Linked DNA regions of Luteolibacter yonseiensis. Each later gene encodes a partner of the first gene's protein in a complex. Links are inferred from orthologs where the notes say so. Each region holds a gene or a part of one and is shown on either strand. Other genes may lie near its edges.

What was found.
Region 2: the proteins of trxA (region 1) and JIN84_RS20690 are in contact, whole or in part, in an NMR structure (PDB 2IPA), measured with the Bacillus subtilis proteins. The link is inferred for Luteolibacter yonseiensis from one-to-one orthologs.

What each region holds. Positions count from the first base shown.
Region 1 is NZ_JAENIK010000008.1:25,005-30,443, reverse strand. Bases 1,388-4,384 are described here. They hold trxA (thioredoxin), read right to left. Parts: upstream 3,048-4,384; coding sequence 2,727-3,047; downstream 1,388-2,726. Other genes in these bases: proS (proline--tRNA ligase), read left to right, coding at 4,050-4,384; JIN84_RS06410 (hypothetical protein), read right to left, coding at 3,251-3,832; JIN84_RS06420 (hypothetical protein), read left to right, coding at 2,085-2,645; JIN84_RS06425 (hypothetical protein), read left to right, coding at 1,596-2,066; JIN84_RS06430 (VIT domain-containing protein), read left to right, coding at 1,388-1,566. Outside these bases: more of JIN84_RS06430, read left to right, coding at 1-1,387; more of proS, read left to right, coding at 4,385-5,439. UniProt on the Bacillus subtilis protein: Participates in various redox reactions through the reversible oxidation of its active center dithiol to a disulfide and catalyzes dithiol-disulfide exchange reactions.
Region 2 is NZ_JAENIK010000013.1:48,252-51,249, reverse strand. What follows is about bases 182-2,998. They hold JIN84_RS20690 (arsenate reductase ArsC), read right to left. Parts: upstream 1,902-2,998; coding sequence 1,461-1,901; downstream 182-1,460. Other genes in these bases: JIN84_RS20680 (DUF6428 family protein), read right to left, coding at 2,602-2,998; JIN84_RS20685 (MIP/aquaporin family protein), read right to left, coding at 1,929-2,597; JIN84_RS20695 (DUF1501 domain-containing protein), read left to right, coding at 182-1,429. Also shown: JIN84_RS20700 (DUF1549 and DUF1553 domain-containing protein), read left to right, coding at 1-45; more of JIN84_RS20695, read left to right, coding at 23-181. UniProt on the Bacillus subtilis protein: Catalyzes the reduction of arsenate [As(V)] to arsenite [As(III)]. In vitro, can dephosphorylate para-nitrophenyl phosphate (pNPP).

The DNA.
Region 1 (5,439 bases):
GGGCGGGCCCGGGCGACGGATGAATTCGAGTTCGACGACCACATCGGCGGGGATGACGTGGCTGTCAGGTTGAAAAACCTCAATCTGGCGGAATCCCGTTTCGACGGTCACGTGGATGCGGTCTCGCGGCTGGGCTATGGCGAGTGGACCATGGTTTTCAAAAACGATTCGGCGAACGCTCAGGAAGCCCGGTGCCAGGTGAGGCTGCCTCGCGATGGAAGGGTGTCCCGCCTGACGTTGTGGGTGAATGGTGAGCCACGGGAGGCCGCGTTCAGCACGGTTTCCAAAGTGAAGGCCGCCTACAAGTCCGTCGCCGTCGTCCAGCGGCGCGATCCGGTGCTGGTGAACATGGTGGGTCCGGACACGGTGCTGGTGCAGTGCTTCCCCGTGCCGGCGCATGGCAGCATGAAGATCCGTTTCGGCATCACCGCTCCCTTGGATGGCATCCGTTGGGAGATGCCGTATGTGGTGGAGCGGAATTTCGGACTGAAGGAAAACCTCGAACACGCCGTCTGGCTCCAGGGAGGCGGAACCTTCGATCTGGCCGCTTCCGGCAAGACGCAAGCCGCCGGGCGTGATGGTGAAGGGCATTCGCTCGCGGCTTCCCTCGGGAAGGAAAGCCTCATGGCATCCGGCGTGACGCTGGCCACCGCACCGCTGCCTGAGGATCCCGGAGTCGTGTGGTGCGAGGACCGCTTCGCAAAACCCGGCGGGAGATTTCTAACAAGGGAGCCGGTGACCGTCACCCGTCCGGCGGCTTCGCGGGTGGTGGTGGTCATCGATGGGTCGTCCTCCATGGCGGTCGCGAAGGACTGGCTCGTGAAATCCCTCGGGAAAATCGATCGGGAGAAAGTTTCGCTGATGATTGCCGACGACCGCTCGCGCCGGGTCACCCCGGAGGAACTGGAAAACTACGATTTCACCGGTGGCAGGGACAACGAACCCGCGTTGCGCGAAGGCATACGCCTTGCCAAGGAATCCAACAGTCCGGTGGTCTGGATCCACGGTCCGCAGTCCGTCAGGCTGTCGCAGCCCGAGGCATTGCTCCAACTGCTCGAACGCGGGACGGTCCTGCCGGTGATCCATGATGTGGAGGCCGTGTCCGGGCCCAACCGGCTGGGAGAAGCGTTGTTCCGCTCCGGATGCCTGCACCGTGGCCCGGCATTGGTTTCACCGGAAAAGGATCTGCGGGGGTTCCTCGACGGCTTGCAGACCGAGCGCCGCGAGTTTTCGTGGAACTGGAAGCGCACGGAAACTTCGGAAGGTTTGCCCGGCAGCCGGGTATGGGATCATCTGGCACGCCAGTGGGCCGCCGCCACGGCGGAAAACCCGAAGACGGGGATGGATGACGCCGCGCGTTCGGAGCTTGCCGCAGGATACCAGCTCGTCACACCGGTGTCCGGCGCGGTGGTGCTGGAAACCCAGCAGCAATACAGGGAACACGGACTCACTCCGGTGGACGGCAGCGCGACTCCAAGCATCCCCAGCGTGCCGGAACCTTCGACCGGATTGCTAGTCATCCTGACGACCGCCGCCGCACTCATGAGGAGAAAGAGGGCCGCATGAATCCGTCCGCCCGCAATCATCGTTGGAGGTTGGGGCTCTGGATCCCGGCCCTCGTGGTCGCCGTCATCTTCGCTTTCGGAGCCGCGGTGAGGGTGGATTTCAATGATCCGTCCGTGCACTTTTCCGAAGCGGTGGCGAGCGTCCGTTGGGAGCGGGCGCTGCCGGACCGCCGGGGGAGCGAGTTCCAACTCGTCTTCGCCGCCGCGGTCATCGGGGTGGTTTTTCATTCAATCCATCATTCGTGGCGGGTGCGTCTTGGCGTGATGGCGGGTGCGTTTCTCGTGCCCGTTCTCACCATCGGCCCGGTGATATTGTACGCGCCGGTGGTCGCTCCGCGGATGATCTACGATATGGTGGCGGGAAATGTGGATGGTGAGTTCTACTGCGAGGGCATGGCGATGATCGCCGCCGTAGGACTGTGGATGTCGGTCTGTCTGGTTTTCGTGGCGAGGGAGATATGGCTATGGCGTAAGGAAGCGAAGTCCGGTGCCGGACCATGAATCCTGAACAGGTTGGAAATGTATCTTCTCCCTTCTGAAATCCTCCTGTCCCTCTATCTGTTGATACCCGTAGCCATCGTGGCATTCCACTGGCGGAATGCGGTGGGTTGGGTGTGGTCCAGCGTGGCATGTGCCGCATTGTCCTGGCTGTTTTCCAATACCGCCATGTTCCTTTATCCTCCCGACAACGGCCTTGCCAATTTTGTGACTTTCGTGATGGGCTGGTTCTGGATGTTGCCGCCTCTGTGGCTGCTGTTGTCCGTGGATTCAATCATCCAGAGGATATGGATGAGGTCGAGCAGGCTCCCGCTCAGGCGGCATCTGGGCGGAGTGGTTTTCCGTCATGTGTCGATCATCTCCCTGGTGATCATGTCATGGGGCATGCTGGGCTGGATGAGCCGGGACCGCGCCGTGGTGGAAGCCGGCAGGGAGTTGTCGGAGCGTGGTTATCAAATCGTGGGACCGGAAGAGGCGGTGTTTTCCAAAGGCCGCTGGATCGTCCGCTATCCGGAAAGCGACTTTGGGGAAATCTGCCTGACCCGTAACGGACGCATGGCATGGATCGGCGGCCCGGGTTGACCCATGCCACCTCCGGAGCATGCGCGAAAAAAGCCGTCCCCGCGGACGGGGACGGCTTTTCGAAAGACCGGAAGAAACGCCTCAGGCAAGCGCCTGAAGCTTCGCCTTGAGCTGGTCCTTGGTGACGCTGGCTCCGACGATCTGGTCCTTCACCTCGCCGTTCTTGAAGAACAGGAGAAGCGGGATCGAGCGCACGTTGTATTTCACCGCAAGCTCGCGGGAGTCATCGACGTTGACCTTGGCCACTTTGGCGACGCCTTCGAGATCGGTGGCGACTTGATCGATGACGGGGCCGATCATTTTGCAAGGGCCGCACCATTCCGCCCAGAAGTCCACGAGGACGGGCAGTTCGGAGTCGATCACTTCGGATTGGAAATTTGCGTCAGTTAGGTTGAGAGCCATGCGGAGAGTCTGGACCAGATTGCCGAAACGTCAAGAGCCGCCCTGCGGGATGCGGGGCGGCTCTTGTGAAGTTTGCTTGTCAATCCGGGAGATCAGCCGAGCGGCAGATTCGCAGCGGAGAAGGCGAGGAAGAGAACCACGCCGGCAAGGAGGATGTTGATGATGGGAAGTGCCATGATGTTGGTGAGGGTGGGTTTCCGGTATTAGAAAAGTTGTCCCCATTCGCCGCCGGTCCATGCATTGGCGGTCATCACCTGCAGGACGAGCACGATGAGGGCGGCGGCGAGGCCGACACCGGAAAGGATGTTGGCGAGGCCTTCGTTTTCTTCGACCTCATCATCGTCATCGCTCGATGAGAGCGTGGAAGCGGATGTCGAGGAGAACGAGGTGCCGAGAGGCTGGGTGGGAGCCTGGAGCTGGACGGTCGCCTTCGGCAGCGCCATCGTCTGCTGCGGGACACCACCGGGACGTGCCGGGCTGGTGGGAGCCGCGGTGGTCGCGAGGCGGATGGTCGGAGCCGGAGCCATCGTCGGGGCACCGGCGGTGCGGAGAGGGATGGTTGGTGCCGGAGCTGGCGGACGTGGTGGGCCGCCGACCGCTGTTGGAGGGCCGCCGACCGCTGTCGGTGGACCGCCTGGTACGGGAGGCTTCACCGGCACCGTGGCGGAAGGAACCGCTGGAGGTGCGTCGGCAGCTTTCAGAGTGACGCGGACGGTTTCCTTTTTAAGGGGCACGCTCGACGTCTGCTTGGACGGAGCTGGTGGTTGGTTTTCGTGTTCGCTCATGCGCTCGCTAGGTTTTTTACTGCTTAGTGCCGCCAGTAAGACAACTCGGCCCCCCCCTGTCAAACCCCCAGCTCGGGAATCGCACGAAAAAATCCGAGCCCCGGATTTTCAATGACATTCACGGGGAAATAAGGGGCATCTCCGGCGGATCCGGCGCGTTGGCACCGATTTTTGATGTTTTTTAGCGCGATTCGTGATTCCTATTTCCGCCGCAACCATGTCCGCAGAAAAGACCGCCATCAGCCCCACCCGTGCCCAGGATTTCCCCGAGTGGTACCAGCAAGTCATCAAAGCCGCCGACCTCGCCGAGAACTCGGAGACACGCGGCTGCATGGTCATCAAGCCGTGGGGCTACGGCATCTGGGAACTCATCCAGCAGCAGCTCGACCGCCGGTTCAAGGCGACCGGGCACCAGAACGCGTATTTCCCGCTGCTCATCCCGCTTGCCTATCTTGAGAAAGAGGCGGAACACGCCGAGGGCTTCGCCACCGAGTGCGCGGTGGTCACGCATCACCGCCTCGAAGCGGTGAAAGATCCGGTCACCGGGAAAACGAAGATGATTCCCTCCGGCGAGCTCGCCGAGCCTTACGTCATCCGTCCCACCTCCGAGACCATCATCGGCGCGGCGTTCGCGCGTTGGGTGGAATCCTACCGGGATCTGCCTCTGCTGATCAACCAGTGGGCGAACGTGATGCGCTGGGAAATGCGGCCACGTCTTTTCCTCCGCACCGCCGAGTTCCTCTGGCAGGAAGGCCACACCGCGCACGAAACCAAGGAGGAGGCCATTGACGAAACCCGCCTGATGCACGGGCAGTATGAGGAATTCCTCCGCGACCACCTCGCCATCCCTGTCATTCCCGGCGAAAAAACCGAGAACGAACGGTTCCCGGGTGCTGACATGACCCTGACCGTCGAGGCGATGGTGCAGGACAAGAAGGCGATCCAAGCGGGCACCTCGCACTACCTCGGGCAGAATTTTTCCAAAGCCCAGAACATCTCCTTCACCGGTCGCGATGGCACGGTACAGCACGCCCACACCACCTCATGGGGTGTTTCCACCCGCATGATCGGCACAATCATCATGGCGCACTCGGACGATGACGGGCTGGTCCTGCCGCCCCGCGTCGCCACCCAGCAGATCGTCATCCTGCCGATCACTCCCAAGGAGGACACCCGCCAGGCCGTGCTCGACGCCTGCCAGGCGCTCGCCTCCACCCTGCGGAACCAGTCCTACCAGGGAGACGCGCTCCGCGTGCATGTCGACACCCGCGACCTGAACGGCGGCGTGAAGAAATGGGAGTGGATCAAGAAAGGCGTGCCGATCCGCATCGAGATCGGCCCCCGTGACATCGAGACCCGCAAGGTCTGCGTGCAGCGGCGTGACCAGGCGGTTTCCGAAAAGCAGTTTTCCGAAAAGGACGAATTCATCCAGCGTGCTTCCGACATCCTGGGCGAGATCCACAACAACCTGCTCGCCCGAGCCACCGCCTTCCGCGATGAGAACATCACGGTTTGTGACGATCTTGAAACATTCCACGCGCATTGGGAAAAGGAAAATCCCGGCTGGCTGTACACCCCATGGGCCGGGACGCCGGAGCAGGAGGAGG
Region 2 (2,998 bases), on another replicon or contig:
TCCTGGCTCCTCTTCAACCTAGATGAATTCACCTATGTCCGGTAATCCGAATCCATTCCCTTGCGGACGTATCTCGCGCCGGAACTTCCTCTTCCAGGCGGGCGGGGGATTTCTGGGCACCGCGCTCGGCGGCCTGTGGGCGCAGGAAGGCGAGATCAGGGACGCCATTCTGGGACCTCATTTCCAACCCAAGGCGAAGTCCATCATCTTCCTCTTCATGTGCGGCGGGGTCAGCCACATCGACACCTTCGATCCCAAGGGCAACGACCATGCCGGCAAGTTCATCGACGCCATCGGCTTCGGTGACAACCAGGCCTCCATGAGGCGTCCGGTCATACCCTGCCTCCGGACGTTCACCCGTTATGGAAAATCCGGCATTCCGGTGTCCGACTGGTTTCCGCATGTGGGCGGTGTGATCGACGACATTTCGGTGGTCCGTTCAATGTGGTGCCACGAGAGCAACCACTTTCCCGCCGTCATCGAAACCTGCACCGGCCACCGTGGCCGCGCTTTCGAGCACCCGACGTTCGGCAGCTGGGTGTCCTATGCGCTGGGTTCTGTAAATCGCAACCTGCCGACTTTCGTGAACATCGGCCGGCCGTCATCGCCGGTGCAGCTGACCGGTGGCTACCTCGGCGCGTCTGTCGCCGCCACGCCGTTCCAGGCCGGTGAGATTCCGATTCCGAACCTGCATCCGCCCAAGGGCAGTTCCAGTGCGGAGCGCGACCGGCAGGCGCGGGAGCTTCACGAAATGAACCGGGAATTCCGCCAGCGTTACGCGATCAATTCGGACATCCAGGCCCGCGCCAAGGCCTACGAACTGGCCGCCAGCATGCAGATGTCCGCCCCCGAGGCCGTCGATTTCTCGCGCGAGCCGGATCATGTGAAGGAACTGTATGGCATCGACAGGCCCGAGACGGTGGAGTTCGGCAAACAACTCCTCCTCGCCCGCCGCCTCGCCGAGCGGGGAGTCCGTTTCATCCAGATCTGCAATTCGGGCGGCGGCAACGGCGGATGGGACGCCCACGGCGACATGAAGACTCACGAGCCTCTCTGCCGGGCCACGGACAAGCCCATCGCCGGGCTCATCAGGGACCTGAAGCAGCGCGGCCTGCTTGACGAAACCATGGTCGTCTGGACCAGCGAGTTCGGTCGCACGCCCTGGTCGCAGAACACCACCGGCCGCGACCACAACCCCAAAGGCTACACCTGCTGGCTCGCCGGTGGCGGCATCAAGGGTGGAGTGGTCCATGGGGCGACGGACGAAGTCGGTTACAAGGCGGTGGAGAGCCCCCACTACTACAGCGACCTGCACGCCACCATCCTCCGGCAGCTCGGGATCGACCACACCAAGATGGAAGTCCCCTCCCTCGGAACCGTCTCGCGGCTCGTCGAGCACGGCGGTCCCATCAAGGAGATCATCAGTTAGCCGCCGGGAGCACGTTTTGATCGAGAACCGCTCATCGGGTTTTGAGGGCGTCCGATCTCCCCGCCGCATAAGCACCGAACACCGCCTGAATTTCATCGCGCACGCGCCTGAACATGACCATCTGCTCCTCCTCCCCGCCTTCCGCGTGTGCCGGGTCGTCGAAGGGAAAGTGATGTCTGTTCACCTGCCCGGGAAACATCGGACAGACCTGATCGGCATTGCCACAGACGGTGATCACCGTTTCAATGTCATCGCCGAGAAATTCGTCGAGATGCTTCGAACGGTTGCCGCTGATGTCGATTCCGATTTCAGACAACGCGCGGATGGCGAGGGGATGAACGTAACCAGCGGGTCTGGACCCCGCGCTTTCTATCCTGAAGCCGCTGCCAAGTTTGTCTCTCAGTATGCCTTCCGCCATGTGGGAGCGGCATGAGTTTCCGGTGCAAAGGACGAGGATGGCGGGAGTGGACATGATTTTTGGTTGTTGGGATTGGGAGAATCAAGGGTGTGGAACATGGGACCCGCAGTCGGATTGGCGCACGGCATGGCACAAGATGACCCCAATGAGAGCACCCAGGATCGTGGCCGATGGATAAAGCCATAGATCCTGGAAATTTCCGCTGACAATGGCGGGGGCGAGGGATCGGACCGGGTTCATCGACGCTCCGCTGACAGGCCCGGCAAACAACGCCTCGAGGCCGACCAGTCCACCGATCGTGATGCCGGCTGTGATGCCTTTTTCCTTTGCTCCGACCGACACACTGAGAATGACCAGCATCAGAATCGCCGTAAGCACGACCTCCAATACGAAACTTTGAAACACGCTGCCGGAGGGCATCGTGGCACCCAGGGTGGGGGAGGTAGGAAAAAGGATTTTGAGAAGAACACTCGCGGAAACGGCTCCGATGGACTGCGCGCCGATGTAGCCTGGCAGCTCACGCCACGGAAAACGCCCTGCGACCGCGAAGCCGATGGTGACCGCGGGATTGAGATGCGCACCGCTGACATCGCCAAAGGTGTGGATCATCACCAGCACCACCAGACCGAATACCAGGGCTATCCCGAGGTGGGTGATCGCTCCGCCGCTTGCCTGATTGATGACGATGGCTCCCGTTCCCGCAAACACGAGAAAGAAGGTTCCCAGAAACTCGGCGAACAAACGTTTCATCAGATCAGCAGCAACCGGCAGGGCCGCAGCAGGATGATTTGCCACCGATGGCCGGGAGGCGGTCGAGAGGAGGGAGACCGCACAACTCGGGAGCGAGGCATTCGGTATGTTTGTGCGCGAGCTTCAGAATCACGGCGTCGTCGGAAAGCTCGTGGTCTGTGATGGTGTATTGGGAGATGACCCGGTCTTCGTATTCGATTTCGACGGGGATGCCTTCGTCCGGCAGATAGGCCTTCGCCTTTTCCAGAATGGCGGCCATTTTTCCGGTTTCGATGCGGTGGTCATAATCCTGCCCGACCCAGACCTGGAGCTGGCAGGTCACGGATTCACGGAGCGTGCCGCCGCAGTCGAGAAAGGTCTTCCACACGCGGCCGACTTCGGTGACGTGGAAGGAGAGCGGG